3 regions of the Cupriavidus sp. 01T418 genome follow, and region 2 is predicted to be linked to each of the others. Evidence: riboswitches for the same ligand, from Rfam matches in the RefSeq annotation. Region 2 holds a riboswitch; each other region holds the start of a gene.
The links. A riboswitch is a leader RNA that binds a small molecule or an ion and turns the genes downstream of it on or off. The one in region 2 is predicted to bind glycine.
Positions count from the first base shown of each region.

Region 1: it holds a riboswitch for glycine, as region 2 does, so the genes downstream of both, AC1DQ3_RS32185 (trimeric intracellular cation channel family protein) here and AC1DQ3_RS22645 (D-amino acid dehydrogenase) in region 2, are expected to answer to the same signal.
Region 3: it holds a riboswitch for glycine, as region 2 does, so the genes downstream of both, gcvT (glycine cleavage system aminomethyltransferase GcvT) here and AC1DQ3_RS22645 (D-amino acid dehydrogenase) in region 2, are expected to answer to the same signal.

Region 1 is NZ_JBFTQG010000056.1:3,504-14,362, forward strand. Features, by position in the region: partial or broken gene AC1DQ3_RS32175 (cytochrome P460) at 1-573, opposite strand, end outside; gene AC1DQ3_RS32180 (LysR family transcriptional regulator) at 584-1,522, opposite strand; glycine riboswitch at 2,198-2,288, shown strand; partial or broken gene AC1DQ3_RS32185 (trimeric intracellular cation channel family protein) at 2,553-3,126, shown strand; gene AC1DQ3_RS32190 (amidohydrolase) at 3,340-4,689, shown strand; gene AC1DQ3_RS32195 (hypothetical protein) at 4,733-5,011, shown strand; gene AC1DQ3_RS32200 (IS4 family transposase) at 5,196-5,684, opposite strand; gene AC1DQ3_RS32205 (hypothetical protein) at 5,861-6,313, opposite strand; gene AC1DQ3_RS32210 (c-type cytochrome) at 6,875-8,275, shown strand; gene AC1DQ3_RS32215 (porin) at 8,386-9,570, shown strand; gene AC1DQ3_RS32220 (sugar dehydrogenase complex small subunit) at 9,680-10,198, shown strand; gene AC1DQ3_RS32225 (GMC family oxidoreductase) at 10,209-10,859, shown strand, end outside.
Region 2 is NZ_JBFTQG010000026.1:2,157-13,015, forward strand. Features, by position in the region: partial or broken gene AC1DQ3_RS22625 (PHA/PHB synthase family protein) at 1-51, opposite strand, end outside; gene phbB (acetoacetyl-CoA reductase) at 48-794, opposite strand; gene AC1DQ3_RS22635 (phasin family protein) at 784-1,281, opposite strand; gene AC1DQ3_RS22640 (hypothetical protein) at 1,955-2,158, shown strand; gene AC1DQ3_RS22645 (D-amino acid dehydrogenase) at 2,418-3,740, opposite strand; glycine riboswitch at 3,789-3,915, opposite strand; gene AC1DQ3_RS22650 (GGDEF domain-containing protein) at 4,747-6,156, shown strand; gene AC1DQ3_RS22655 (LysR family transcriptional regulator) at 6,723-7,706, opposite strand; gene AC1DQ3_RS22660 (hypothetical protein) at 7,978-8,316, shown strand; partial or broken gene AC1DQ3_RS22665 (efflux RND transporter permease subunit) at 8,482-9,141, opposite strand; gene AC1DQ3_RS22670 (sensor histidine kinase) at 9,159-9,896, shown strand; gene AC1DQ3_RS22675 (tetratricopeptide repeat protein) at 10,230-10,595, shown strand; gene AC1DQ3_RS22680 (hypothetical protein) at 10,811-10,859, opposite strand, start outside.
Region 3 is NZ_JBFTQG010000020.1:72,481-80,766, reverse strand. Features, by position in the region: gene hemN (oxygen-independent coproporphyrinogen III oxidase) at 1-88, opposite strand, end outside; gene AC1DQ3_RS20035 (ABC transporter substrate-binding protein) at 298-1,446, shown strand; gene AC1DQ3_RS20030 (ATP-binding protein) at 1,463-2,629, opposite strand; gene AC1DQ3_RS20025 (response regulator) at 2,601-3,335, opposite strand; gene AC1DQ3_RS20020 (UvrD-helicase domain-containing protein) at 3,611-5,713, opposite strand; gene AC1DQ3_RS20015 (glycine zipper 2TM domain-containing protein) at 5,936-6,163, shown strand; glycine riboswitch at 6,232-6,319, shown strand; glycine riboswitch at 6,341-6,473, shown strand; gene gcvT (glycine cleavage system aminomethyltransferase GcvT) at 6,573-7,700, shown strand; gene gcvH (glycine cleavage system protein GcvH) at 7,790-8,170, shown strand; gene gcvP (aminomethyl-transferring glycine dehydrogenase) at 8,270-8,286, shown strand, end outside.

The sequences.
Region 1 (10,859 bases), on a different contig from region 2:
GCTAATCGAGCCGCTGTTTTGCCGCACCAGCACCAAGCCAGACTCGATCTGCTCATGCAACGCCGCACCGCCAATCATCCACGTCCCGGCCCAGAGCGACGCACCAACGAAATCCGACAGCAGGAACACGCTCACGTCGATTGCAGTGGTACCAAGCAATGGGGCTGAAATCAGCCCCGCTCACGGCAGGAACTTCGCCACCCGTCAGGATCGGCGCGCCGACTCGTTCAATGACGTTGCGCGCCACACGCCCGGTAGTGTCGAGGGATAGCGAGAAGCGAACCAGGGACTGCAAGCAGCCGCCTCCCGCGAGCGCGTCTCATGAAAAACCATAGTGAGTCGGAGAGCAGCGTGGCACCAACTGCGGCGCCGAAGAGCACAGAGGAAGGACCCTTCGCCCGTCGCCGCCATCGTCCCGGCGAGAATTAGCGTAGGGCCGGCCGGGATGGGCACGCCAAGCTGCGTGAGCAGCACGCTGATGAAAACGGCCAAGGCACCAAGCGCTGGCGAGATGGAGATGGGAGTTGGCCATACAACGGCATTTCTCGATAACTGCCAATTAAACGAACACAACCGGATCGAATCAAGTTTGCGCGGACTTGTGCAAATCAGCTTGATCGTTGGCGATCACCGTAGGCAATTGGCTGCGAAGAAATTCGACCCAAGTTCGGATCTTGGCATCGAGATACTGTCGGGACGCATAGACGGCGTAGATATTCATCTGTTGTGACGAGTAGGCCGGCAAGATCCGCACCAGATCACCGGCACGTAGCCCTTCGATCACCGAATGGATTGGCAGGAGGCCAATCCCCATTCCTTCGCGCACTGCCACTGCCACCGCTTCCGCGTTATTGCATTGAAACCTAGCTGGGCCAAGCGCGATGCGTTCGTCGCCATGCGGTCCGCTGAGGGTCCATTCGTCAGGCGGGTAGATTGGTGTCACCATGTGCAGGCAGGCGTGTTCGCGAAGATCCGATGGTTGTTGCGGCGCGCCACCGTGCCCGAGATAGCCGGGCGACGCGCACACAATGCTGACAACGCTGCCAAGGCGCTGTGAAACCAAGCCTGAATCCGGTAGATCCGGCGCGAGCACAAGCGAGACATCGCAGCCGTCGTCCAGGAGATCCGGCGTCCGCTGGGATAGCGTCAGCTCGACGCTGACCAGCGGAAAGGCCTGCTGGTAACGGCCGATTGCCGGCACGATGCATTGCTGGCCGAAGCTGGTCATCGCGTGCACTCTCAGCTTGCCGGACGGACGGGCATAGGCATCGCTCGCTTCCAGTTCCGCCCGTTCGACGTCGGCAAGAATCTGCTGACAACGTTGCAGGTAGCGCTCACCGGCTTCGGTCAGAGCGATGCGGCGCGTGGTGCGATTGAGCAGTCGCGTTTGCAGATGGGTCTCTAGATCGGAGACGGCTCGCGACACAAAGGCTGTAGTCAAATTGAGGTGTGCCGCAGCACCTGTAAAGCTGCGGGCCTCCACGACGCGTACAAAGGCGCGCATATTTTTTAGCGTATCCATCGTAACCTTGTGAGCGCCTGTCAGACACTTTGCTATCTGAGGCTGACATTAGGGATGGATCAAATCACGGCCACCAGCTTCCTGCGGAGTTCATCAGGCTGTCCGTACGCTGGAATTTGCCGTTTCAGATCAGCCTGCATGATATCGGGTTCCAGCGCGGTCTGGCCGTGAACTACGGAACGATGCGTCGCTTCGTCCTTAAGTTCTGCTCAGGCAGGCGCATCGCCACAAGGCTGCTAGCGACAATTTTTCAAGCGAGGCTCCAGGCGCCATCATTTCGCCATGCACAAAGTCTAGGTCGCGCCGTCCGCGGGAAAAATGATGGCCCCGGAAAAGACTGTTCATGCGGAGGAACAATGCCACGCAAATCGACCAGAGCGTTGTACTGAGCACCTCGACAATGTGGTCGCCATGGTTGCCTCGGAAGCAGAGGACTGCTTTGACGTCCTGTGGCACAGTTCGCACTGACGGGACTCTGAAACTTTATATTCATCAATAGGTTGCAATGTTCCCCGTCGATGGTCGCTTCCAAGCGACCGGGCCTGCGGCAAACCGCACTGCATGTACCTACCGCCAAAACTCGCCCGATAGATAAGTACGAATACACCTATCCCAACCATCGCTTCCCCAAGTACGCTGACGTTTGACAGGCAGGCGTCCACTCACTGATAATCTGCGCATTCTGCGGGAGAGAGAGGCGGCATCCGCCTCCGCCGAAGGCGCAAGCTCCCATAATCGCTCAGGCACACCGAACCGCGGAAACATTTCGCCGACTGGAGAGAGGCCGGAGGCGCATAACATTGCGCATCCCGGCCCACCGAAGGGGCAGGCTCCTTGTGGAGCCCAAACTCTCAGGTAAAAGGACAGGGGGAGAGGCGCTTCAGGGTCCGCCATATGGCGCGGCCTGCCTCTAGCCGGAGTCACTCCCGATGTATCCACTTGCACACTCCGCCGCCGTTCTGCTTCCTGGCATGCAGGAGCAAGCGACGTGCTGACTAGCATCTATCTGATCGCGATTACCGCCGAGGCGATGACAGGCGCCATCGCAGCCGGGCACCGCAATATGGACATCTTCGGCGTTGCCGTCGTTGCCTTCGTCGCAGCGCTGGGCGGCGGCACCATCCGTGACCTGATCCTCGGTTCACTTTCCCATCGCCTGGACCCAGCATCCGGAATACATTTATCTGGTGATTTCGGCCGGTCTGCTGACCACCCTGATCGCACCTTGTATGTCGCAGCTGCGGCGAGTCTTTCTCGTCCTCGACGCCATGGGACTGATCGCGTTCTCGCTGATTGGGTGCAACGTCGCGCTGAAGATGAACTACCCGACCGCTGTCGTCATCATGTCAGGCGTGATCACCGGTGTCTGCGGCGGCATCCAGCGCGACGTGTTGTGCAACCAGGTGCCGATGGTATTCCGACGCGAGCTTTACGCGAGCGTCTCGCTTGCCATCTGTGCCCTCTTCCTGGGCTTGCGCACGCTTGGCGTCGGCAATGACCTGAATACCGCAATCAGCTTTGCCGGTGGCCTGACGCTGCGCCTGCTAGCGATCTGGCGCGGCTGGAATCTGCCGATTTTTTTCTACCGGCAGCAATCGAAATAGGCTTTCGGCACAGCAGCGACGGACTGCCGCCGTCGCGACATGTTGACTTGTCGGTTCTTGCAGTCACTCTTTGCGCTACACCTCCACGCGAGCTCAATCCAGCGGCAAAATAGATGATCGCACGGTCTGCGACGATGGCGTAATTCACGCATCAAACCTCCTGCCGCAACGGCTCTCTCACGGTCCCGATCCAAGAAATAGGAAATCCTTATAATGAAATATCTCTCTAGCACTGGACGGCTGGCCTGTGCCGCCCTGCTCGCCTGCTGCGCTGTCGTCGGCCACGCTCAGGTCCCGCCCGATTTCGACGTCGGCGCGCTCAAGAGCGCCATCGACGCACAACTGGACACGAGCTACCCATCGCTCGAGGCTCTGTACAAGGACCTGCACGCTCATCCTGAACTGGGATTCCAGGAAACCCGCACGGCGTCCACGCTCGCTCGCGAGATGCGGGCAATGGGCTTTGAGGTAAGCGAAGGCATCGGCAAGACTGGGCTGGTGGCGATCTACCGCAATGGCAGCGGTCCCAAGGTGCTGGTCCGCACCGAGCTTGATGCCTTGCCGATGGAGGAAAAGAGCGGTCTGCCCTATGCTAGCAAGGCTACTACGAACTGGAACGGAAAAATGACGCCAGTAGCGCATAGCTGCGGGCATGACTTGCACATGGCCGCCTGGGTAGGCACCGCGCGCACGCTGGTGACCATGAAGGATCGTTGGCGTGGCACGCTGATGTTCGTTGCGCAGCCGGCGGAGGAACTTACCTCTGGCGCAGAAGCCATGCTTAAGGATGGTCTCTTCACCCGCTTCGGCAAACCTGACTATGCCTTTGCACTGCATACTGCCCCTGTCGCCGCAGGGTTCATCGGCTTTAACGCTGGCGCAGTCACCTCCAATTCGGACGCACTGGAGGTCCAGTTCCATGGTCGCGGTGGCCACGGCTCCGCACCGGATAAGACCATCGATCCAATCGTGATGGCATCCCGATTTGTTGTGGATCTGCAGTCCGTGGTCAGTCGAGAGAAGGATCCGCAGGAGTTCGGCGTAGTCACGGTTGGCGCTGTCCAAGGCGGCACGGTGGGCAATATCATTCCCGATGACGTCGTCGTACGCGGTACGATCCGTTCGTACAAGCCTGAAGTGCGCGAGCAACTGCTTGCAGGGGTGCGGCGCACCGCCAAAGCGGTAGCGGAAATGTCGGGGGCTCCCGAGCCAGAAGTACGTCTCGAACAGGGCGGCCAGGCAATCAACAACGATGCGCAGCTGGTCACGCGTACCGAAGCGATACTGCGCAGCGCCTATGGAAAGAACGTGATGCGTATGCCTCCGGCAACGGCCAGCGAAGATTTCTCTGAATTCGTCAACGCCGGCGTGCCATCGATGTTCTTTTTCATCGGCGTCTATGATATGCAGCGCTACCTCAACTCGCGCAAGCCTGGCGGCGCGCCGCTGCCGGCCAACCATTCGCCCTTTTTTGCACCGGTTCCGGAGCCGTCAATCAAGACGGGCGTGGGCGCGATGAGCCTCGCCGTCCTAGACGTCCTGGGACGACCCAAGGCAAACTGATGATTATCAAACGGTTCAAGCGACTCAATTCCAGGGCTCTACTGTGCGGCAAAACAAGATATTGATCGGGTCGATCCTGCTCCTCGCCGCTCGTGTTGCCCATGGGCAAGCTGAAGGTGACCTGCAATGTGAAGAAATTCACAGACACGGTATGACGGAAAAAATCGTGACATACACCGCGCCAGACGGAAAGACCTATGCGCTGAACGGCTATGCTCGCCTGCGCGCGCACTCCCGCCACTGGATCAAGGCAAGTCATGCGCTTTCCCCTGCGCAGACGGCTGATTTATTATCGCGCGGGCTCAAGCTCTGTGATCTGTAGACATAAGGGACTGGCGAGATTGTCATGATCGGCGAGAAGCTCTTTAGCCGGGATTGGCCTTGCGGTCATGGTTCAGCATCAATTGCGGCGGGAGCCGATTGTGGAGCCCTCGCTTGCTTAATTTGCACGGCGCTTGAAGGCATCTCGTTATACAGAACTCACGAGTCTTCCCACAGTGCCTGAATCATGAAGGCGGCATCCATTGTTCGCTGCATGCCAATTCGGATCGTTTTTGCGCCGGGTTCGCCATCACTCTTGGCCCAATGAATCCGCCCAGAGAGGCCACCATACGAAACAACCAATTGAGCGTAACTGGTGTGTTCGGGCGGTCCTCTTTCGCGAGCACGTATGCACCTCGTATCTCGTCAGCGTCGAAGAACAGCGACGTGTCCAACTCAGGGCATGTTCTGCCTAACCGCATCAGCCTGGCAATGCGCCATGCCACCACCATGTACAACACCAAGGCGCGCTCCACACGCTCCATCTTGGATAGCTGCAGCGCCTCGACCTTGCATCCGGTCTTCAGGACGTGGAAGAACATCCCAATCTCCCAGCGGGCTAGATACCAATTAACTAATTCGACGATGTCATCCGTTTCCTGTGCCTCGCGTTTGGTCAGCAGCCGCCACACTACGGGTGTGACGCCCACTGGTGCACCGATCTCTTGGGCCACCACACAAGTAACCGAGCTTGCCTACCCCGTAGTTTCACAGGTTGTGCGCGCAACTCCTGCTTGACCTCGCGCGCCTTATGACCTGCGCGTCCCGGTAGGGTAATGCTGGTTTCCTAACGTGCCTGGTTGGCGTCGACGTTGTCCCACAGCTTGCCTGCCTCGGCAACGTTGCGGTTTTATTGGGAACGGATCGGCCAGTCAGCGGGCTGACCTGGCCCATTTGCGCGGGCCATCAGCGCCGCGATGTCGCATTCCCGATCCGTCACATAGACCAGGCGTGTCTGAGGTAGCAGCACCGCTTGCTCCGCGATCCGCTCGTATCCTTCGATCCACCGGATGCTTTTCTCGATACCACCACGCTGCCCGTTGGCGTCCCGAAACTCCCGGGCCCACATCCAGGCATCGATCACGCCCAGCGGCATCCGATACCGGATTTCCCGAAGCGCCTCCTGTGGGCGTCCTTTGGAGTCGTGAAATTCCATCCGACGCAAGCCCTTCACTCGCACCTCTGACATTTCATCTGCAACGGTATGCTCGCCGTCGCTGGCTAACCTGTTAGGGCGGGTGAGCACCAGAAAATGTGTTCCAAGCTCATACGCGGTGCAGAATAACTCAAAGATGTCACTCATGCGAGAAGACTGCGCGCCAGAAAAACGGGGCTAATCCGGCCTTCGCGCGAGAGGCAAATGAGACACATATAAGAAATCTTTCCTCGCGACCTTCGGCCAGGGACTCCTGCTCGACTGCTGCGCAGCAACCTGCGCATTTCCTCGTACGCGGATACAAATTGGGCCGGAAAATAACACTAATCCGCGAATTAGACTGTTCGCAATTTCGAACAATCATCCCCACTGGCAGCCCACCAAGCAACGTCAACGGTTGAATTCTTGCGGGAAATAATGATCAAAAATTGTCGTCAATAGCAACCTTAACTCCTTAATTCTATTGAAGTATATGATCAATTTAACAAAAATCTCCGCAAGGCTCATACATTGAGTATGGCTCACATACGCAGATCGGAATCCGAGGTGCCTATTCTTCGTCCACTGATTCGGGCCACACGCCGCACCATTGCTATCAGGGAAAACACCGAGGCATAATCCGATCCGTCAGTCACTCAGGCTACCGCTGCTACGCAGGATCGGCACGCGCGCACAGCTCCATAGAACAACGCCCCCTTCTCGAATCAGATGAAACTACATGTCCGCTTTCTGCAGCGACTGGGTCGCACCGCGCTTGTCCTCGCGGGAACTTACGCGACGCTCGCGACTGCAGCCGCTACCGCAGATGTCGAGCAGATCCAGCGCGGCCAGTATCTGGCGACTGCCGGCGATTGCGTCGCGTGCCACACAGCACCGGGCCGTGAGCCCTTCGCGGGCGGACTCTCCTTGCCGACACCAATTGGCTCCATCACATCTACAAACATTACGCCTTCGAAGACGCACGGTATAGGCAACTACACGCTACAGCAATTCACTGATGCGCTTCGCCGGGGGCGTCGAGCCGACGGCCAAAACCTGTATCCGGCCATGCCGTATACTTCCTACGCCTTGTTGACTGACGACGACGCGGCTGCCTTGTATGCGTACTTCATGAAAGGGGTTAAACCGGTCGATTCGAAGCCGCCGGAAACCAGCCTCCCCTTCCCATTCAATATCCGCATGTCGATGGCAGTTTGGAACCTGATGTTCCTCGATACCAAGACATTCAATCCCGACCCGACCAAAAGCCTCGAATGGAACCGCGGCGCCTATCTGGCGCGTGGGCTGGCGCACTGCAGCACTTGCCATTCCCCCCGCAATGTCATGATGGCCGAGGACGTAAAGCGCGACTTGGCCGGCGGCGCGGTTGGCACATGGTACGCGCCGAATATCACCTCGGACGAAAATAGCGGCATCGGCAGCTGGAGTGCGCAGGAAATCGCCACCTACCTGCGAACGGGCCGCGTCGAAGGCAAGGCGCAGGCGGCTGGCCCCATGGCAGAAGCAATCGATCACAGCCTACGTCACATGTCCGATGCAGATCTGCAGGCGATGGCAGTCTATCTCAAGGACACGCCAGCGATTCACAATCAAGCGGATAGCCGGCCCGCCCACGCCTATGGCTCCCCGGCCGACGATCTGAATAGCATCCGGGGCGTGCCCCTGCCCTCGGACCTGAGCCTCATGACGGGTCCGCAACTCTTTGACGCCCATTGCGCAACCTGCCACCAGGCCCACGGCCAGGGTAGCCCAGACGGCGGCCTCCCCTCGCTATATCACAACACGGCGCTGGGCCGGGACAATGCAAACAACGTGGTAATGGTGATTTTGGAAGGGATTCAGCGACAGCAAGAGTCGGCCGACATCCGGATGCCGGGCTTCGCGAAGACACTATCCGACAAGCAAATTGCGACACTCGCAACCTATCTGACGCAGCGCTACGGCAATCCGAAGGCGGCGGTCACCGCGGAGCAGGTTAGCTCGATGCGCACGGGAGGCCAATCGTCCACGATGATCGGCCTGGCTCGTTTAGGGATGGCTATCGGCATTCTTGTCGCCGTGTTCCTGATCTTCGCCGCGGTACGGCGCGGACGTAGAAAGGCAGCCTGAGAAGTCTGATATCGCCGGTTAGCCGCATGCACGGGCCGGCAGCACCCAATGGGCGGGGAATCCTGCCCGTCCTTGAACCCAGGTGCCTTCTACCAGCACATGGAGAACGAATGAATCGAACCAGCCTGTTCAAAATCGGCGCCATTTCCCTACTCGCTCTTGGCGTAGTTCCTGTGTTCGCCCAGAGCTCCACCGGCAGCGTGACACTGTATGGCATCGCCGACGATGCTCTCGTCTTTGCAAACAACCAGGGGGGCCACTCCAACGTCTATACACGGAGCGGCAACCTGGCCTCGTCGCGCTTCGGCCTGCGTGGTAGTGAGAAACTCACTGCCACCATGACGGCGATATTTGATCTGCAGGAAGGCCTTGACCTGGATTCTGGCAAGCAATCCAGCGCGGGGCTGATGTTCAATCGGCAGGCCTTCGTCGGTCTGCAGGACGCACGCCTGGGTACTCTTACGTTGGGTCGTCAATACACCGCCTACTATCAGTTTCTTGGCCCTTACGGCCCCACCAGCATGCTGACGGGCGCTACCGGCGCGCACCCGGGCGACCTAGACGGGCTTGATACCACGATCCGCCTGAACAATTCCGTACAGTATGTCACGCCTGCGTTCGGCGGCTTCAGCGCCGCGGCTCAATATGGCTTCGGCGAGATCGCGGGCTCCACACAGCGAGGCAGCGCAGTCAGCGCGGCCGCACGTTACGCCAATGGACCGTTCGGTATCGCCGTGGGCTATCTGCGTATGTACAATACAGGCTTCACGGCGAACCAGGATCCGAACGCCAGCGCCAGCTACGGCGCTTCTCCGGTAACCAACGGCTTCCTCTCGGCCCGCTCGGTCCAGCACATCGCTGCTGCCGGCACCTACAGGATCGGGAAGACAACGCTCGGTCTGAACTACTCCAACGTGCAGTTCAAGGCCGGCAACAGTTCTCTGTTCACCGATACAGCTGTATTTAATACCTACGGGGCGATTGCACGCTACGAACTTACCTCCGCATTCGACGTTGCCGCTGGCTATAGCTACACGCGCGCTAGCGCGTCGAACGGTATTTCCGACGCCGCCCTCTATCACCAGATTTCGCTTAAAGAGGCATACCACCTGTCGAAGCGGACCACGATCTACGTCCTGCAGTCATATCAGCATGCATCCGGGAAGACCCTCGGCATCAATGGCACCGGCAACATTATCGACGCCGTCGCCAGCGTAGGGGATTCGCAGAACAGCACGCCCGCATCGGGTGACAACCAGTTTGTCGGTATGGTTGGTCTTTCTCACAGCTTCTGACCCCCAGGTAGGTACCACACCTGCCGCGCGGCGCCCGATTGTTTTCCGCTCGACGCTACGCATCCAGCAGCCGAGGATAAAGGGCCAGGATCACCTGGAGAGTATTGCAATGGAACATCTCAACAAATTGAAGCAAGGCATTGGCGCGCCGAATCAACGGCGCCGGGCGATTTTGGCGGGCATGCTGACTGCGTATGCCGCGACCCTGATTCCCTGGGCAGTCGCAGAACCGGTCGCGGATGCGGAGCACGGCGCCTTCATTGCGCTATCTGCAATCATCGCCGGCCGGCAGGCTCTGGACAGAACCATGGCCAAGCGCCTTTACGACTCGCTCACCGCAGATGACGGCGGGTTTCCTGCAACTGCACGCAAACTGCTAGCCCTGATTGAAGAACGCAAGATCGATCCTCTTCAATTGCAGCAAGTCCTGGACGCGGAGAAATCACCGCTGGCCGACGTGTCGCGCAAGATCGCCACTGCATGGTTCATGGGCATCGTCGGCAGCGGCGAAAAGGCACACGTGCTTGCATACGAAAACGCACTCAATGCCACCATCGTCTCAGATGTGCTCAAGCCGCCAACGTATAGCTATGGCGTGTATGGAAGCTGGACGAAAAAACCGATCTGAGGAATGAGAAATGGCAAACGAATTGTCTGCTGACTTTGTTGTTGTTGGATCCGGAATCATTGGATCCCTGACCGCACGCAAGCTCGCCCAGGCAGGCGCATCCGTGCTGATTCTGGAGGCCGGCCCGCGCGTAACCCGGGGCGAGATCGTTGCCCGCTTCCGCAACTCTCCACGCCGCAGCGACTGGATGTCGCCCTACCCGTCGGTGTCATCCGCACCCCATCCCATCTACCAGCCCCACGATAACGGCTATCTCGTCCAGGCAGGGCCCTACCCGTATCCGGCCGAATACATCCGCCAACTAGGCGGGACAAGCTGGCACTGGGCCGCACACGCGTGGCGCAATGTGCCGAACGACTTCAGAATCCAGAGCCTGTACGGGGTTGGCGTCGACTGGCCCATCAGCTATGACGAACTCGAGCCCTACTATCAGGAAGCCGAGGAAATCATGGGTGTTTCCGGCGCCCCCAACACTGGATCGCCACGCAAGAAACCGTTCCCGATGGAGCCCGTCGCCGAACCGTGGGCGATGAAACGCATCCGGGAACGCCTGACCCCGGCTTACCAAGTCGTCGGCAATACCACTGCCCGGAATAGCCGAACCTATGATGGCCGGCCCGCGTGCTGCGGCAACAATAGTTGTCAGCCGATCTGCCCGATC
Region 2 (10,859 bases):
TTCCGCCTTGGGCGCGGCGGCGACTTCCTTGCCTGGTATCGGTGCGTTCATTGCATGTGCTGCCCGCCATTGATGGCAATATTTGCGCCGGTGACGAAGGCTGCGTCCTCGGAACACAGGAAGGTGATGAGCGCGGCAACCTCGTCCGGGCGTCCCAACCTGCCGACCGGAATCTGCGGCAGGATCTTGGTCTGGAGGATGTCGGCGGGGATGTCGGTGACCATGTGCGTGGCGAGGTAGCCGGGCGACACGGTGTTCACGGTGACGCCCTTGGTGGCCAGCTCCAGCGCCAGCGCCTTGCTGAAGCCATGGATGCCGGCCTTGGCGGCAGCGTAGTTGGCCTGCCCAAACGCACCCTTGGAGCCGTTGACCGAGGAAATGTTGATAATGCGCCCCCAGCCGCGGCTGACCATGCCTTCGCACAACGGCTTGGTCATGTTGAAGATGGAGTCCAGGTCCGTCCTGAGCACCGTGTCCCAGTCGGCCTTGGTCATCCGCCTGAACGTCACGTCGTGCGTGATGCCGGCATTGTTGACCAGGATATCGACCTGACCCAGCGCGGCCAGCACCTGCGCGGCGCATTGCTGGCACGCTTCGAAATCGGCCACGTCCACCGCGAACGCCTGGAATTCCCGTCCGTCGGCCCGCTGCCGATCAAGCCAGGCCGCTACATGGTCATTGCCGATCGAGTGGGTGACGGCCACTCGATGGCCGGCGCCGTGCAGGCGAATCGCAATGGCCTCGCCCAGGCCGCCCATGCCGCCGGTCACCAGCGCAGTCCGCTTAGCTGGCATGGATGGCCTTCCTGCGCGCAGTGGCTGCCGTGCTGTTGGCGGCACCGTTGCCTGCCGGCATTGATGCCGCGGCCTGGCTGAACTTCTCGAACATATCCTGCATTGGCGCTGTCAGCGACGCGGCATTGCCGGCCTGCTGCATGCTCGCGGCCTGGCAGCGCTGCCAGGATTCGCCGGTTTCGCGCATCTGCTCGACCATGGCGTTCTGGTTGTGGATGGCGAGGCTCATCCAGGCTTGCATCATCTCGGTGCAATGCTCGGCCGCGTTGCGCAGAAACGTGGCCGGCAGCGTGGCCAGCGCGGCGAAGTCGCCGGCGTTCGCGAGTTGCGCGCTGACTTCATGCGAGGTCTTGATGTCCTTGCGTATCGCATCGAGCTGGATTTCAAGAAAGCGCTGTCGGCTCTCCTGCACCAGGGTCAGTGCTCGCAGACCCGCCTCGCAGTTGGCGCTGAAGAATGCAAGTGGAACGTTGGTCTGGTCTGTCATGGTTTCTCTCCGTGATGGTGGGGCATACCGTATCCGCTGCTGCAAGGCCGGTAGGTGTGGCTTCACCGGTCGTCGCGCGATACGGCGGCTGCGCCAACCCAATATAGCCGGCTGGCTGGCGGTGGCTTTGATCTACGGCAACTCTGACGTGCAAATAACGTGGAGCGCACGCCGCGCCGCAAGAGAATCCCGGAAGCGGTCGCGGCTAAGTGATCCCGATTTCAATGGCTATGCCGCGGCCACCGTGACTCGCAATAGACCCCGTCGTCTTCCATCTCATGGACGGGCAGGCGGAACAGGTAATTGACCGTGGTACTTCCGGTCGTGAGCCGGCGCGCCTGGCTGTTGCCGCGAAATGAAAACGTTTTCATTCAAGGCGAAAAAAATCGGGTAGCAAGCCTTTTTGCTGCTGCGGCGAGGCTGAACCTTTACAGGGCGAATTCTGCGGATACTGCTGACAACAAGAGGCACTGGCCTTCATGCTCGCCAAGCCGTGCAAGGGGCCGCACTGCACACTGTCCGATGTCCACGACGCTACCGCCTGCGTGATTCCCGCGCTGGAGCTATCAGCAAGAAAGCCGCCTCCACGCATGCACGCGCAGGCGGCGCATAGCGGCGGCGCGCAATGCCGCCGCGAGCTTCAAGCTTTCATGCCAGGAAATCAGCGCTGGCCTTGCTGGCCACCCTTCCGGCCTTGCTGCCCTTGCCTGTCGTGCTGGCCGCCTTGCTGGCCGCCCCTCTGGTCCTGGCTGCCGGACTGTTGGCCTTGCTGGCCAGATTGCTGCTGTTGCCTGCCTTGATCCTGCTGGCCTTGTCCGGGTTGCTGTTGCTGTCCCATTGTGCTCTCCATGGCGCGGCGGAATGCCGCGTTCATTGAAGGGTGCAAGCGGCGTGCCACGCATCGGGCCCCATGGAACCTCTCGAGCACCCGGGATGGCGCGCCTTTCCATGGCGCGATGGACAGGGGGCTGCGCCATCCCTGGCTGTTCCTTCCCTCTCGCCACCGGCCGCTCGGGCGCCGCGATGTTCGCGCGCCCGCACATGCCTTGCGCGATGGATCGGCGGCAAGCCAGCGCTTTTTACAAACGCAGCGGTTTTTTTACAGGCGGCGTGAGCCGGCGAATCCGGGGAGTGCCCTAGCGGACCGCTGCGTTGGCCGGGCCGGGCGACGATGCGATCGCGCGTGGCCCTTTGTGCGCGGGCAGCTTCCCGCTGAAGGCGAAGTCCACCTCGGGCACATAGCCGCTGATGATGTCGGCGATGGCGCGGCCCGAGCCACAGCCGTGCGTCCATCCCAGCGTGCCGTGGCCGGTGTTGAGGTAGAGGCCCTCGATCCCGCTGGCACCGATATACGGCACGTTGCCCGGCGTGGCGGGGCGCAGCCCGGTCCAGAAGCGCGCCAGTTCGGGCCGGCTCATGCCCGGGAACACGTCCAGCGTGCGCTTGACGATGGCATCGCAGCGCACCGGGTTGAGGTCCATCGCATAGCCGTTAAGCTCGGCGGTGCCCGCCACGCGCAGGCGGTCGCCAAAGCGCGAGAACACGAGCTTGTACTCGTCGTCGGTCAGGCTCACGCTGGGCGCGCGCGCGGCGTCGAGCACCGGCAGCGTCACCGAGTAGCCCTTGGCCGGATAGATATCGAGCTTCACCCCCAGCGGGCGCGCCAGCATTGGGCTGAAGCTGCCCAGCGCCAGCACGTAGGCATCGGCGCTTTCGATCTGGTAGCCGCCGGTTTCATCGGCGATTTCCACGCCGCGCATGCGGCCTCCTTCGGCATGCAGGCGTTGCACCCGCACGCCATAGCGAAAGCGCACCCCGAGTGCCTCGCACTTGGCGGCCAGTTCGGTGGTGAAGCGGTGCACATCGCCGGACTCGTCCTCGCTGGTGTAGGTGGCGCCAGCCAGGCGCGGCGCGATATTGGCCAGCGCCGGTTCCAGCCGCACGACTTCGTCGGGGCCGATCACGCGCCGCTCGCAGCCCAGTTCGCGCATGATGCGCGCCGGCTCGATGGCGGCGTCGAACTCCTTCCGGCTGGTGTAGAAATGCAGGATGCCGCGCGTCAGGTGGTCGTATTCGATACCGGTCTCGGCGCGCAGCGCCTGCAGGCTGGCCCGGCTGTAAGTGCCCAGGTTGAGCAACTGGATCATATTGTGGGTGGAGCGCCTGGCCGTGCACTCGCGCAGGAACTTCAGGCCCCAGGACCACTGCGCCGGATCGGCGCGCAGGCGGAACAGCAGGGGGGCGTCCTCCCGGCCCAGCCAGCGCAGCATCTTGAGCGGCGCGGCCGGGTTGGCCCACGGCTCGGCATGGCTGACGGAGATCTGGCCGCCGTTGCCAAAACTGGTTTCCCGGGCTGCGCCCGCATTGCGCTCCAGCACCACCACCTCATGCCCGGCCCTGGCCAGGTACCACGCAGAAGCGACGCCGATCACGCCGGCTCCCATTACGATGACTTTCATTCTTCAGGCTCCGGATAGCAAAAAGGGGCAGACCGGCCATCCGGCCTGTCTGCCCCCACTGTCCTTTTGCCTGAGAGATTCGCCGCACCCACCACGGGTGCCGGCTTGCCCCTTCGGCGGCCGCATGCCGCGCCACATTAGGTGGTCCGGCCCGGCGCTCTCCAGTTGTATCGTTTTCCAGTCTTTTGCACCTGAGCGTTTCAGGGGTACGCCTTCGGTAGAGGGGGTAATCCGGTGGTAGCCAGACCGCCTCATTCTCCTGGAAGCCGCACCATAGCACGCGTGGCGGGGAGACTGCAAGGGCAGTACAGGTGCCCGGCAGGCGCGCCGCCAGCCCGCTGCGGGGCCGCACGCTGTAGCAGGGTTCTGTAGCAGTCTGGTCAGCCAATACTGTCCTGGACAAAACCCCGACGCCATTCGACGGCAGTCGGGGCTTCTTTCTTGTGCAGGATTCAAGTGCAGCCATCGCTTGCGGAGCCACCGTTACCGTTGGATGTGGCGACGCGCGACTGCAGGGGCGAGGGCCGACGCGGCGACGCACCTTGCCATAGAGTTCGATGGACTTTCAATCAGAACTGCAAACAAAGAAGCGGTGAGAGCCAATCGCTGGACTATCTTTGCGATTGGGGACCTCCCCGTCACTCCCGGCCGATGGGGTTCTTGCTCGCACCTGCATTGTGCCTGCCCCACCAGCATTGCCGGCCTGCATACTAGCGTCCCCGGTTGAGACAAAGCCGGATAAAAGGTAGCAAATTGCAGAGTTCGTGGATGCGGAGAAAAAGGAGACCAGGCTGGATGTGGAAGAGACACCGAGGGCCCGTGGGAGGAAGCGGTACCAGCGAGAGTGTGATTCCAGAGAAGTCCGCCAATGTATTGCAAGTATTGGGCGTGCTTCGGCTCCGGCTGGTGGATGTTCGACGGCGCACCGCGAAAGGTGGGGGGCGGCAAAACGGACAAGTAGGCTCAGAAGGCGAACACGGGCTTTGTTAAAACCGGGAGAAAGCACATGAGCGCAAGCACAATAATTGAAGAGCCAGCGCCAGCAATCCATCTCGTGACCAAAGCGTATTCACATTTCCTGGTTGTCGGTATTGCACTTCTCCCAGCTTACCTTATTGCATACCTATTCTTCTTTCAGGACGCCACCCTGAAATTCGAGAATCACCCGTTCCACGAAGTCGCAATCGTTGCGGCAACACTTGAGGGCCTCTTCATCACGTACGTGACGTGGCGTTGTTACCTGTCTTCAGGCGAACCGCTGCTACGCTGGCTGACGTTGGGTTTTCTCGGATTCGTGCTGATTTACTCGTTACACGGCGCGTTCACTGGGTTAGCTCACCACAATATCTGGCTGTTCCTGCTCTACGGGCCAGCTTCACGCCTCGTCATGTCCATACTGCTATTCGTCGGACTGCTCTCGTTCGAGCGAAAGCCGGACACAGTCGAAATGCGCACGAAGCCAGTCGGCTGGTGGGGCTGGATTGCCGCATTCATTCTCGTCGATTTAGTGGTTGCTGCTGTGGCCAATTCCACCATCGCAGGCCATGTCGCTGTGCGCCTGTCAATGGAAGGAGGAGCACTGTTGTTCTCCACGCTGAACGTAGCAGCGATGCTTGTTCGCCGCATTCGCTCACCTCTCATGCTGATTTTTGGCATCTCGGTGACTGCGTTCGCCCTTTCCTCGGTCGCATTTATTCTTGGTCGCCCATGGAATCATATGTGGTGGCTAGCCCACGCGATTTTCGCTGGTGGCTTCTTTCTGCTGAGCTATGGGGTCGTCAAGGCGTTTCACACAACGCATTCGTTTGCGACCATCTACAGTCAGGAGGAATTGATGGCTCGATTGACCGCTGCAATGGCGCGTGCGGAGAGTGCGCTTCAGGAACTCCAACGAACCAACCAAAAGTTGGAGCATCTTGCCGCGACCGACCCACTCACCGGAGCGGCAAACCGCCGCGCGTTCATCGAGCGTGTCGAAGCCGAAATTGCGCGTGCCAAGCGAGAGGGGGCACCGTTTTCTCTCCTCGCGCTCGACCTGGATAATTTCAAGCAGATAAACGACTACTATGGACATCAGGTCGGCGACAAAGTACTGCAGGGGTTCGTGCAGCAATGCCTCGATGCAATCCAGCCCTATGACGGCGTAGCCCGTGTGGGCGGAGAGGAATTCATGGTGTTGCTACCTCAAGCTGCCCTGGGGTTCGCTTATTCGATCGGTGAGCGCATTAGGTCAGCCATAGAATGCGCCGTGTTCGAAAGCGCGATTGGGCGCAAGGTCGGGGTCACGCTCACTGTCAGCATCGGTGTTTCCCAGTTCGGGCGCGACGGTAGCACAATCGACGCGATTCTGCGCGCCGCTGACGAGCGTCTCTATCGCGCGAAGGCTGGAGGCCGTAACCGCGTAGTCGCAATGTAACGCGGCTTTCAGGTCAGGGCTTGATAGGGCGAGCAGCGCCGGCCGCACTTGATGACAGATTTGTAATCCTGGCGTCAGGTTCCTGTTGGCCTGGTTCTCTAGACTTGCTTACGAGGCTGGATAAGCCGTCTGTTAAGCAAACAGGAGAATCAAAGTGAGAACCTTAAAGAGATTAGTACTCGCCGCCGCCACCTTCGCTGCGCTTGGTTCTGTCGCTGGTGTGGCAAGTGCAGATGTTACCTCGCCACGTGACCCGTTCACCGCCGGTGGACATTCGATGGGGACTCGCGACCCATTCACCGACGGCGGCCATTCCATGGGGGCTCGCGACCCTTACACGGATGGTGGCCGGAGCCGCGTAAGTCAAGCCGACGCACGTTTCCTCTCGGCGCGCGCTGGGAAGTTTGACCCGTTCACGGATGGTGCGCGCTCGACCGACAGCCCCCGCGACCCGTTCACCGACGGCGGCAACCATGCACCCGAAAATGCGGAACCACCCGTTTCATGAGCAGGGGAGTACGGAGCTTGGGACTCGGCGGGCCACCAAATCGAATTCGTTTTAAGGTTTAAGATTCCAAGCGGGCTATCCAGCCGGACTGACCCGTCACCGATGCATGCCGCTTTGAGCCCACCAACTCGGCGCCTGGCCAGGCCCCATCGCGCACTAGCCGTTTGACCAGGGTCACCAGTTCCGCCGAAACGAAGCTGGCGGCCGGGGATATTCGCCGCGTAGCCGCATGTGCCAGCACGATTCGCCGGGAGAGGTTGGGGGAGGTAATTGGCGCCGCCGCCAATTTGCCTTTTTCCAGTTCTTCGGATACCGCCGAGCTGGGTAGAACTGTGTACCCAAAGCCCTTTGCAACCAGAGATTTTTGGACAGCCAGGGAATTGGTCTCGACCGCGACAGTGAGTTTGATTCCTGCGACAGCGCACGCATGCTCGACCATTGTGCGAAGACCGTGTGGCGCGTTTGGTAGCACAAGCGGAAGGTGTCGAAGGCTCTCGATGGTGTGCGTATCGCTTTGCGGAAGAGTGCCAGGAAGGCCGACCAGATAAAGCTGTTCGTCGAGCAGCGCCTCTACCTGCAGGCCAGCCGAAGCTTTTATGTCGTACAGCAGTGCTATCTCAACGTCGCCTGCAGCGAGCCACTGGAGGAGGTTGCCTGCGTAGCCCACGTTGAGCCGGACGACCAGGTGGGGATGCCTGCATTTCACGGTGGCGACAAGCTCGGCCGCCAGCAACTCGCACGTACTCGGCAGCAAGCCGATGACGGCAGTGCCAGAAATGGTGCCTTTTGCTGGTTGAATCTCAGCCTTCGCCCGGTCAAGTTCGCGCAATGCGCGTCGGCCGTACTCAACCAGTGTGCGCCCTGCGTCTGTCAGGACCATCCCATGCCGCTCGCGCTCAAAAAGCTCTACACCGAATTCCTGCTCAAGCAGCCTTACATGCCGGGAAATGGCAGGTTGAACAATGCGAAGGAGTTCGGCGGCCTTGGTGCAACTCCCAGTCTCCGCGATGGCCAGCAGCGCACGCAGTTGCTTGATATCCATATGCCTCCTAAGGCACTTTCCGGCCATCCAGGTTATTGATTGGAGGAATCAATTTATTGTATTTCATAATGCTTCCCAGTCAATTCCATGATGGCGGATGTCATTCCCCACCGAGACTACCTCCCATGACCAATCCAAATTCTGAGCCCCTTGCCTGGCAAGAGGAGTTGCGGCGCAACATATACAGGCGGGGCCAATGTCAACGATTCTGCCGCAGAATCGTTTATGAAGGCGGGGCACTGTGCCTTATATTCTGAGGAGGGGTATCGTGATGAAAAGATTCTGTGCGCTCGCCGCTGCAGCGCTTTTTTCGGTAGGTTTTGCTTACGCGCAAACAGCTGCACCGGCGGCCGCCGCCAAGCCTGCAGCGCCCGCCGCTGCTGCAGCTCCGGCTGCTTCCTCGAATTGCGAAGCGAAGGCGGTTGACAAAAATGGCAAACCGCTAGCAGGAGCCGCCAAGGCCTCCTCTATCAAGAAGTGCGAAAGTGGCAACAATGGCAACGCGTCAGCCACCTGTGAAGCCAAGGCAGTTGGGAAGAACGGTAAGCCACTTGCCGGCGCTGCAAAGACGTCGTTTATGAAAAAATGCGAAGCTGACGCCGGAAAATAATCTCCCATCCGCGTAAAAAGGCCGGCAACACGCCGGCTTTTTTCTATTCTCCAACACCGTGCTCGATGGCGGTCATGCTAGCGAGTTAAATTGCGGGTACGCTGCCGACGGCCGGTTCAGTGTTCCTCCGGTCGTCTTCTCGTGGTCACAAGATTCGCCGCATGGCTAACGCTGGCCGAAGCGGAGCGCCAGGGTCGGCAACACCAGCAGGTTCAGCACGGTCGAGGTGAATAGGCCGCCAAGAATGACAATCGCCATCGGTCCCTCCACCTCGTTACCTGGCTCACCAGACTGAAGCGCCAGTGGCAACAGGCCCAGCCCGGTAACGAGCGCTGTCATCAGAATGGGCGCCAGCCGCTCAGTCGCTCCCAGGGTTGCCGTCTCCAGGTTCCAGGCGTGGCCTTCGACTTGGACCAAGTGCTGGTAGTGGGAGATGAGCATGATGGAGTTGCGCAACGTGATACCGAACAGGGTCACAAAGCCGACCATCGACCCTAGTGACAGCAGTCCGCCCGTGGCAAATACCGTAAGTGCGCCGCCCACCAGCGCGAACGGCAGATTTGCCATGACGAGGACCAGGCCGCGCCAGCTGCGCAGTGCCAGATAGACGAGCAGGCCGATGCCGGCGGCCGCGAAGGCGAAATAGACCAATAAGTCTCGCTGTGCTTGCGTCTGGGCCTGAGCCTCGCCCGACAGGGCGAAGTAATAGCCCTTCGGAAACTTCACGTCAGCGGCGATGCGACGTTGGGCCTGACTGACAAACTGACCGAGCGAAGGACCGTTGAGATGCGCGGTCACGGTCTGCAACCGCTGGCCGCCATCGTGCCAAGCGAGCCACCCGATTGGTTACGCCAGACCTGTCGCTGACCCTGCCGGGCGAACTATCCGATGGTCTGCGCTCGCCAGTGACTGCGATGACGTTGCAGCTCGAGACCGCGATGGCTGTGGAGGGCACCAGCGATGCGGTCCTGGCTCGTCTCGCGCCTCTGGGGAAGAGCATCTCACGCATGCGCTCCCTGGTGGAACAATTGTTGATGTTGGCCGAGCGAGAGGCAGGCCCGCCAACGCTCAGTCACGACATCGACGCGAAGGTTGTGGTCATCGACGTTCTTGGGGAGATATTTCCGTTCGCGGATTCCAAGGATATTGACCTTGGTCTGGATGTGGGTGAGCCCCTGACGATTCAAGGGAGTCAAGAGGACTTTCGCGCGCTGGTTCGCAATGCCATCGACAATGCCGTCCTGTACACCCCGCCTGGCGGCAAGGTTGATGTACGACTGTATCGAGAGGGCAACGCTGCCGTGTTTGAAGTGGAGGACTCCGGGCCGGGCATCCCCCACGAGGAGCTTCCCCGCGTGTTTGACGCGTTCTATCGGGTTGTCGGGTCGGGGCAGCCGGGGAGTGGGCTTGGGCTGGCCATTGTGCGGAGCGCTGCGGCGCGACTTGGAGGCAAGGTCAGTTTGCATACCATCACGACGAGGGACAAGACGGGGCTTCGTCTTGTCTACGTTCAAGAAGCAGTGGACGCATCGAGAGGCTCTCCGCCTGCACGTTCAAACTTACCGGACTGGGGAAAATGAAGGTCCTCTTTGCCGCGCTTTGAAACGAATTAGTACTGCGCTTGTCGCTACGCAAGGTACCGTGCCTCCAGGGCAGAAGTGACATGACACCCAAGGGCCCGCTTACGATTTCGTTCGCCCCGCGTCTGCGTCGCGTGAGGGTGCTCGTTCGACAGGCTCGTCGTCCGCTTCGCAGGAATCGACAAGCGCGAGTTATGCAAGCTCGAGTTGCCCTGAATTTTCTTCTCGGCGTGCAATGACCTCAACGGGGGGACGGACTCGTGGCACCAGCCCAAAGTGTAAGTCCGCTGTACACTTGAGCGTTGGGTTGACCGGCGTAGACGTAGGAGGGCCATGACCACGCCAAAGTTTTCGATAGGGCCACTGGAGCGAAGAATCGCAGCTGGCCAGGACTCCGCTGTGCTCAGAATCACGCTTGCAACGGCCTACCACCAACAAGGAGACTTGGCTGCTGCCGTTTCCCATCTGGTCAAAGCTACCGAGTTAGACCCGTACTACTCGAGCGCTTGGCGGGCGCTCGGTGTTCTGTACGTGGAGCTCGGCGAGGACGCGAGGGCGCGTCTCGCATTTCAGAAAGGTATCGAAGTCGCAAGAGACCACGGCGACAAACAAGTTGAGAAGGAAATGACCGTCCGTCTCCGACGTTTGGACCGGCAATCAGGCGCTGCTGGCGGTGAATCAGGAGAGGGCAAGACGTAGTCGTGCGCAGGGACAGTCTGCCGGGGCGCGGGGAAACTGGTTGGCGATACCTTCGATACCTTCGATACCAAGAGCCCTGCCACGTAAGGCAGATAGTCGATGGTCACCCGACAGTCACCACACGGTCGGCACACATGGTCTTGCTGGCATTGGCGCGTTCAGCGCAGAGCGCGGAACTGCTGAGCCATCCTGTCCAGCAGGCCTCCATGAAACGATTACGGCCGTGCTATCAGTTGATGATGCGCGTTGACACCAATCTCTCCC
Region 3 (8,286 bases), on a different contig from region 2:
AGCCGCAATGGCCTGAGCAGGCGCGCGGCTGGCTGGCAATGGAAATTGGGACAGGGGCGGATGCGGTGGGGCGGTCAAGCTCAGCCATGGGGCGGCCTTCGTGGTGGATTCGATGGCTCATCGTAGTGGTCGCCGTCCGCGCACGCGTTGACCAAGGTCAAGCCGTGGCCCATGACATCGGACGCCATGGCCTGCACCGGCGCGCCGCTTGTCACGCCGGCGTCACGTGGATCGGGTAGGCTGCCCCGCGCTCGCCGGCATTCCGTCCCCCGGCTCAACATGTCGCCACGGCCTTCCATGCACATTCCTCCACTGATTGCGCAGGCGCCACGGCTGCCGCGCCGCCGCCTGCTGGCTGCGCTCGGCAGCACCCTGTTGGCGCCCTCAGCCCTGCTTGCGCAGTCGCCGCCGCGGCGCCCCCTGGTGATCGGCCACCTGGTGGATCGCGGCGGGCCGCAGGCCGACCTCGCGCGCGACTACCTGGCTGGCGCCAAAGTCATGTTCGACGCTGCCAACGCGGGCGCGCGCGAGCCGCGCGTGATGCATGTGGTGCGCGAGGTCGATACGGATCCGCGCGCGGCCACCGCGCAGGCACTGGCACTGGTCGCGGGCGAACGCGCCGAACTCCTGTTCGGTCCCAGCGACGCCTTGCTGCCCGTGCTGGCCGCCTCGCCCGAACTGGCACGGCGCGGCGTGCAGATCGTGGCGCCCCTGTCGGGGCTGTCGCTCACCGCCGATCATGTCTGGTACACGCGAGCCGATTACCGCGCCGAACTGGATGCGGCGATTCGCCAGTTGCGCAGCTACGGGATCAAGCAGATGGTGTTGGCGGTGGCGCCGGATTTTGCCGCCGGCAGCCTGGCTGGCGGCACGCCGTGGCGGCGCCAGCTCGAACAGGAGCCGGGCCTGCAGGCGCTTACGCTGGATGACGGCAAGGGAGATGGCGTGGGCACAGGCGCGGTGGTGCAGCGTATTGCCGCCGCGCGCCCGTCGGCGGTGATCGTGGCGGGCGACACACTGGCCTATGGCAGCCTCGGCCGGGCGCTGGCCGCGCGGGGTTGGTACGGCTTCCTGGTGGGCTTGTCCGCGGTCAATTCACTGGCCGCGCGCGAGATCCTGGGCACGGGCTATAACGGCGGCATCGTGCTGACGCAGATCGCGCCGGGGCCGCAGGACCTGACCCTGCGCGTGGTCAAGGAACACGTGGGCCGGATGAAGCAGTTCCTGGACGAGCCCGCCTCGTCCGCCACGCTGGCCGGCTACGTCGGCGCTGCCTGGCTGGTGCGCTCGGCATTGTCAGGGCCGCGCCCGGACACACCGGCCGACCTGCGGCGCGCCCTGCAGGCCCGCGTCGACGTAGGCGATTTCGTGCTGGATTTCACCCGGGGCACGCGCGGCTCGCAATATGTGCAGCTGGCGGCCATGGGCGGCGGCACGGCGCGCTGACCGTAGCCCCGGCCACTCAGGCCCGCGGCAGTATGATCCGTACCTGCAGGCCGCCCCCCGGCCGGTTGGCCAGGCTCAGCTCGCCGCCGTGGCGCGAGACGATATCCGCGGCGATCGACAGGCCCATGCCGACCCCGCCGGTGGCGCGGTTGCGCGAGGATTCGAGCCGGTAGAAGGGCTCCAGCACGCGCGCCATCTCGTCCTGCGGGATGCCGGGGCCGTTGTCGCAAACGTCGATGACCACCCGCTCGGGGCTGTCGGCCAGCTCGATGCGCGCGCTGCCGCCGTAGCGATGGGCGTTTTCCGCCAGGTTGACCACGGCCCGGCGCAGTTCCGCCGGATAGGCCAGTAACGGCTCGGCCCTGCCGGACAGGCTGACGTCCTGGCCAATCTCCGTGGCGTCGTCCACCACTGCCTGCAACAGCGCATGCACATCCACCCGCTGGCGCGGCGCCGCGGCGCCGTCGCGCTCGCGCAGGTAATACAGCGTGGCATCGATCAGCCCGTTCATCTCGGCCAGGTCCTGGCGCAGGCGGTAGCGCACCTGGTTGTCGCTCACCCCTTCAATGCGCAGGCTCATGCGCGTGAGCGGCGTGCGCAGGTCGTGGGACACCGCGGCCAGGAAACGCGATTGCTGCGCCAGCTGGGTGCGGATGCGCTGCTGCATATGGTTGAAGGCCGTGGCTGCGTCGCGTGCCTCGGCCGGGCCGCTGTCCTCGTCCAGAGGCGGCGCGTGCACGTCCTGGGCCAGCCGGCCGGCGCTGCTGGCCAGACGCTGGACGGGCCTGGCCAGCAGGCGCGCGCCCACCCAGGATGCGGCCACGATGGCGGCAAGCTGGAACAGCAGTCCCAGGCGCGGCGGGCCGAAGCCACGGCCGCCGCGGGTCCGGTGTGGCGCAGGCGGCGGGCTGCCTGCGTTGCTTCCGGCACCGGCCTCGGCGTCAGGCGGGGGGCCTCCCCGCTGGACTTGCTGGGCCGGCGGTGGCGGCGGCGCCTCGTTGCCGGCGAAAAAGGCGAATCCGGTGTGCCCCGGACGGGGAAAAATGCTCTCGATCACCGTGACGCCAAGCAGGTGTACGGCCAGCATGATCGCCGCCATCACCAGGAACAGGCGGATGAACATCGAGTCATGGCGGGCCAGCCAGCCCGCGCGCTCAGCTTTCGACGGCGCCGGTGAAGACATAGCCCTCGCCTCGGACGGTGCGGATCAGTGCCGGGTCGCGCGGGTCGTCGCGCAGCTTCTGGCGCAGGCGCGAGACCAGCAGGTCGATGCTGCGGTCGAAGAGGTCGAGATCCCGGCCGCGCGCCTGGTTGATCAGCAGTTCGCGGTCGAGCACGCGGTTCGGGTGTTCGATAAAGGCCAGCAGCAGGCGAAATTCGGCGTTGGACAAGGGCACCACCGTATCGTCGCCGTCCATCAGTTGCCGCAGCGTGGTATTGAGCCGCCAGTTGCCAAAGCGCAGTTCATGGCCACCCACCGGCGGGGGGCGCTTCACGCCAGCGCCGCCCCGGCTGCGCCGCAGCACGGTGTGGATCCGCGCCACCAGTTCGCGCATCTCGAAGGGCTTGGTGACGTAGTCGTCGGCGCCCACTTCCAGCCCGACCACGCGATCGGCCAGCTCGGTGCGCGCGGTGAGCATGATCACCGGCAGGTCGCCCCGCTCGCGGATTTCGCGGCATAGCGCCAGGCCGTTTTCGCCGGGCAGGGAGAGATCCAGCACCACCAGGTCGTAGTCGCGCGCGGCCAGCGCGGCGCGCATGGCGGCACCGCCCTCCGCGCCGTCGGCTTCGATGCCGAAGGTGGCGAGGTATTCGGCCAGCATGGAGCGGATCTGCGGATCGTCGTCGACAATCAGCAAGTGCAAGGGCGTGACGGGAGCAAGGTCCATCGGGCTTGGTAGCAGGCTATCAGGCTATTGCGGCACTTTGCAGCGTGGTTCGCGGCAGGTTTGCGGCGATTCGAGGGTGAAGCGGGGGTGGCCGGGGGGCGGCCGCCGCCAGGGATTCACTCTACCAGCCTCGCGCGGCGGCCTGATAGGCGGGTTGTGGCCGCTTCGTATCGGGTCTGATACAAAGACAAAGCGGCCCGGCCGGCTGATCTTGTCCCGCTTGCAGCGGCAATGCATCCACTTTGCATAGCCGGGCTTTGTATGTCCGGCACCGGCTACCCTGCGGTCTTGCCAGGCGTGCCGGGCGTGCCCAGCAGCGCCTTGAGTCCGGCCAGGCGGTCCTTCGGGCTCATGGCCGGGGTCTCGTCCTTGATCCCGGGCGCCTCCTCGAGCTTCATCTCGCCGATAAACCGCGAGGGCTGGCAGGAGTAGGTGTCGCGCGCGCGCTTGCGCTTCTTGCACCAGCTGATGTGCAGGCTGCGCTGGGCACGGGTGATGCCCACATACATCAGGCGGCGCTCTTCCTCGATCTTCTCGTCGCTCATGTCCTCGTCTTCGCGGCAGTGCGGCAGGATGCCCTCTTCCACGCCGACCAGGAACACGTGCGGATACTCCAGGCCCTTGGAGGCATGCAGCGTCGACAGGCGCACCGCGTCGGGATCTTCCTCGCGGCCTTCGAGCATGCTCATCAGGGCCACCGTCTGGGTCAGCTCCAGCAGGTTCTTGCCTTCGTCGCCAAAGCCGTCGGCGGTGTCGAAGCCGGTGGCCTCGCCTTCGCCGGTGGCCTCGGGCTTGGTGCCCTTGCGCTTGAGCCAGTCGAGGAATTCCAGCGTGTTGGTCCAGCGGGACTGCGCCTGGCGTTCGTCGAAGGTGTCATACAGGTAGGCTTCGTAGTGGATGCCTTCCATCATGTCGTCGAGCACTTCGGTGGCGGGATCGGTGGCCGCGCGCCCGGCCAGGCGCACCATCGCCTCGCAGAACACCCGCAGCGGCTCCAGCTGGCGCGGCTGCAGCTTGCCTTCGATGCCGCCCATCATGGCCGCCTCGAACAGCGACACCCTGGCCTGCCCGGCGAAGGTACCCAGCACTTCCAGCGTGGTGTTGCCCACGCCGCGCTTGGGCGTGGTGATGGCGCGGATAAAGGCGGGATCGTCGTCCGGGTTGGCGATCAGGCGCAGGTAGGCGCAGATATCCTTGATCTCGGCCTTGTCGAAGAAGCTCTGGCCGCCCGACAGCACATAGGGAATGCGCTCGCGGCGCAGGATCTGCTCGAACAGGCGCGCCTGGTGGTTGCCGCGATAGAGAATGGCGTAGTCGCGGAACTGCGCGCGCCGCTCGAACTTGTGGGCCGAAAGCCGGAACACCACGGACTCCGCTTCGTGCTCCTCATCGTTCATCGGGTTGATGGCGATGGGGTCGCCCATGCCGTGCTCGCTCCACAGCTTCTTGTCGAACAGCTTGGGATTGTTGGAGATGACCGCGTTGGCCGCCTCCAGGATGCGCACGGTGGAGCGGTAGTTCTGCTCCAGCTTGACCACTTTCAGGTCGGGGAAATCGGCCTGCAGCAGCCGCAGGTTGTCCAGCGTGGCGCCGCGCCAGCCATAGATGGCCTGGTCGTCGTCGCCCACCGCGGTAAAGGCCGGCGCCCGCAGGTGCGATCCGCCGGCCAGCTGCTTGAGCAACTGGTACTGGCAGGCGTTGGTGTCCTGGTACTCGTCCACCAGGAAGTAGCGCAGCCGGTTCTGCCAGCGCATGCGCACTTCCTCGTTGCGCTCGAACAGCTCGGCGGGCAGGCGGATCAGGTCGTCGAAATCCACCGCCTGGTAGGCGTGCAGCGTGGCCACGTAGTTGCGGTAGATCAGCGCCGCCTGGTGATCGTCGGGATTGTCGGCCCGGGCAATGGCCGTCTCGGGATCGACCATGCCGTTCTTCCACAGCGAGATGGTGCTCTGCACGCTGCGGATCAGCTTCTTGTCGGTGGTGGAAAGCTGCTCCTGCACCATGCCGAAGCAATCGTCCGAATCCATGATGGAGAAGCGCGGCTTCAGGCCCACATGCTCGGCCTCGGCGCGCAGGATCTGCACGCCCAGCGAGTGGAAGGTACTCACCGTGATCTGCTTGATGGGGATGCGCTTGCCCTCGCGCGTGGTCTTGCCCTCCATCAGCTTGGCGATCCGCTCCTGCATCTCCTTGGCGGCCTTGTTGGTGAAGGTCACCGCGGCGATGTGCTTGGGCTGGAAGCCCTTGTCCTCGATCAGGTGCGCGATCTTCTGCGTGATCACCCGGGTCTTGCCCGAGCCGGCGCCGGCCAGTACCAGGCAGGGGCCGTCGAGGTAGCGAACGGCTTCGGATTGGGCTGGATTGAGTCCGTGGGTCATGCGAGGCGGGAAATGGCGGATGCGCAACGCGGCTGGCGCGATTGCTGGGCGGAGGCTGGATGTTAACACGCGACCATGGCCCCCTCAGGCATGAAGTCGGCATCGCAGGACTGGTAACACTTCGTAAGCCCGGGAGCCGCGGACCTTCTGGCCCCTCTAATTTATATGTCCGGCATGAGCGTGCGCCGTGCCGGATGCACTTCACGATAGCTGGAGAAAATCATGAACACCCTGCATTCCTTGAGCAAGGCGGTCTTGATCGGTGTCGCGGTGGCAAGCATGGCGGGCTGCGCCGATATGTCGCCAAAGCAGCGTAACACCGCGATCGGTGCCGGCGTCGGTGCGGTAGGCGGCGCAGTGCTGACCGGTGGTGACGCGCTAGGCACCCTGGGTGGTGCCGCGGTAGGCGGTGTCATCGGTAACGTAACGACCGACAACCATCGCAGGTAGTGCGCTGCAACAAGGCGGTGGCCCCTGGCGGATGCGTTGACAAAGCCGGGGCGCTCCCGTAAATTGCCCGCATCCGACCGGGAGAGCGCGCGAAGCTTGCGCCGCCGAAGGGGTATCACCCGAAAACTCTCAGGCACCATGGACTGGTCGGATCGGCATGCAACATGCACACGATGCACGCCGTACTCTGGAGAGCGGCACCCGCCATGGACTGGTGAGCGTGCCCACCGAAGGGGCGCGCAAGGCCTGGGTTCCGGTTGAAACGGGGCCGCCTTGTAATCTCTCAGGTATCGAGGACAGAGGGGTCATCCGCCGCAGCGGATCTGGCAGCGCCATGGCGCGCCGAATCCTGCGGCGGATGGCCCTTTTTTCGTTTTCGAACCGAGATTTGCCTTCCTCCGAGGATTCCATGACGCTCCAGGCCACGCCCCTCAACGCTATCCACCGCGCCCTCGGCGCCCGCATGGTCGATTTCGGCGGTTGGGACATGCCGGTCAACTACGGCTCCCAGATCGAGGAACACAAGGCGGTGCGTGGCGATGCCGGCATGTTCGACGTCTCCCACATGTGCGTGGTGGACCTTGCAGGCGCCAATGTGCGTCCCTTCCTGCGCGGCCTGCTGGCCAACAATGTCGACAAGCTGCAAACGCCGGGCAAGGCGCTCTATTCCTGCATGCTCGACGAAAAAGGCGGCGTCATCGACGACCTGATCGTCTATTTCTTCGCCGAAGACCAGTTCCGCCTGGTAGTGAACGCCGGCACCGCCAACAGCGACATCGCGTGGATCAGCGCGCGCAACGCGGCCACCAATAGCGGCGTAAAAATCACCCCGCGCCGTGGCGATAACGCCCCCGACGGCGTGGAGCCGCTGGCCATCGTCGCCGTCCAGGGCCCCAACGCCCGCACCAAGGTCTGGAGCGCCTTTCCTTCGACACAGCCCAGCGAAGCCCTGAAGCCGTTCAACGCCGTGGTCGTGCAGGACCCCGCGCTTGGCGAAGTCATGGTGGCACGCACCGGCTATACCGGCGAAGACGGTTTCGAACTGGTGGTGCCCGCCGCGAACGTGGCCGGCCTGTGGGAAAAGCTGGTTGCCACCGGCGTGGTGCCGGCCGGCCTGGGCGCGCGCGACACGCTGCGCCTGGAAGCCGGCATGAACCTGTACGGCCAGGACATGGATATCCACACCTCGCCGCTCAACGCCGGCCTGTCCTGGACCGTGGACCTGCAAAGCGAGCGCGACTTCACCGGCAAGACGGCACTGGCCGCCGCCGGACAGACCCAGCAGTTCGTCGGCCTGATCCTGCGTGACAAGGGCGGGGTGCTGCGCGCCCACCAGAAGGTGATCACCCCCGCCGGCGACGGCGAGATCACCAGCGGCACCTTCAGCCCCTCGCTGTCCCAATCCATCGCTTTTGCCCGCCTGCCGCGCGACGTGGCCATCGGCGCCGAGGTGCAGGTCGAGATCCGCGACCGCAAACTCGCCGCGACTGTGGTTAAACTGCCGTTTGTGCGCAACGGCAAGGCACTCGTGAGCTGAACGCTCGCACTGGTCACAGCGCGCCTGCCGGCGGTTACCCCATCCCCGCCCGGCTGGCGCAGAGTAAAAAATTGAATCTGGAGAATCCCATGAATTTCCCCGCTGACCTGAAATACACCGAGTCCCATGAGTGGGTGCGCGTCGAAGCCGACGGCACGCTGACCATCGGCATCACCGACCACGCGCAGGACGCGCTGGGCGACATCGTCTTCCTGGAGCTGCCGGAAGTGGGCAAGTCGGTCGGCGCCGGCGACGCGCTCGCCGTGGTGGAATCGGTCAAGGCCGCTTCCGACATCTACGCCCCGGTGGCTGGCGAGGTGATCGCCGTCAACGATGCCGCCGCCGCCGCGCCGGAAAGCGTCAATGCCGACGCCTTCGACGCCTGGCTGTTCAAGCTCAAGCCGGCCAACAGCGACGACGTGAACGGCCTGATGTCGGCCGACGCCTACAAGGCCAACGTCGGCGCCTGACGCCAGATCGTCATTCCCGCGCCAAGGGAATGACGGATAAAGCTTGCCGCGACGCGGCCGGGCCGACCACCCGCCGCACCGCTCCACGAGATTCCTGCCATGAACGCCCCTTTGCC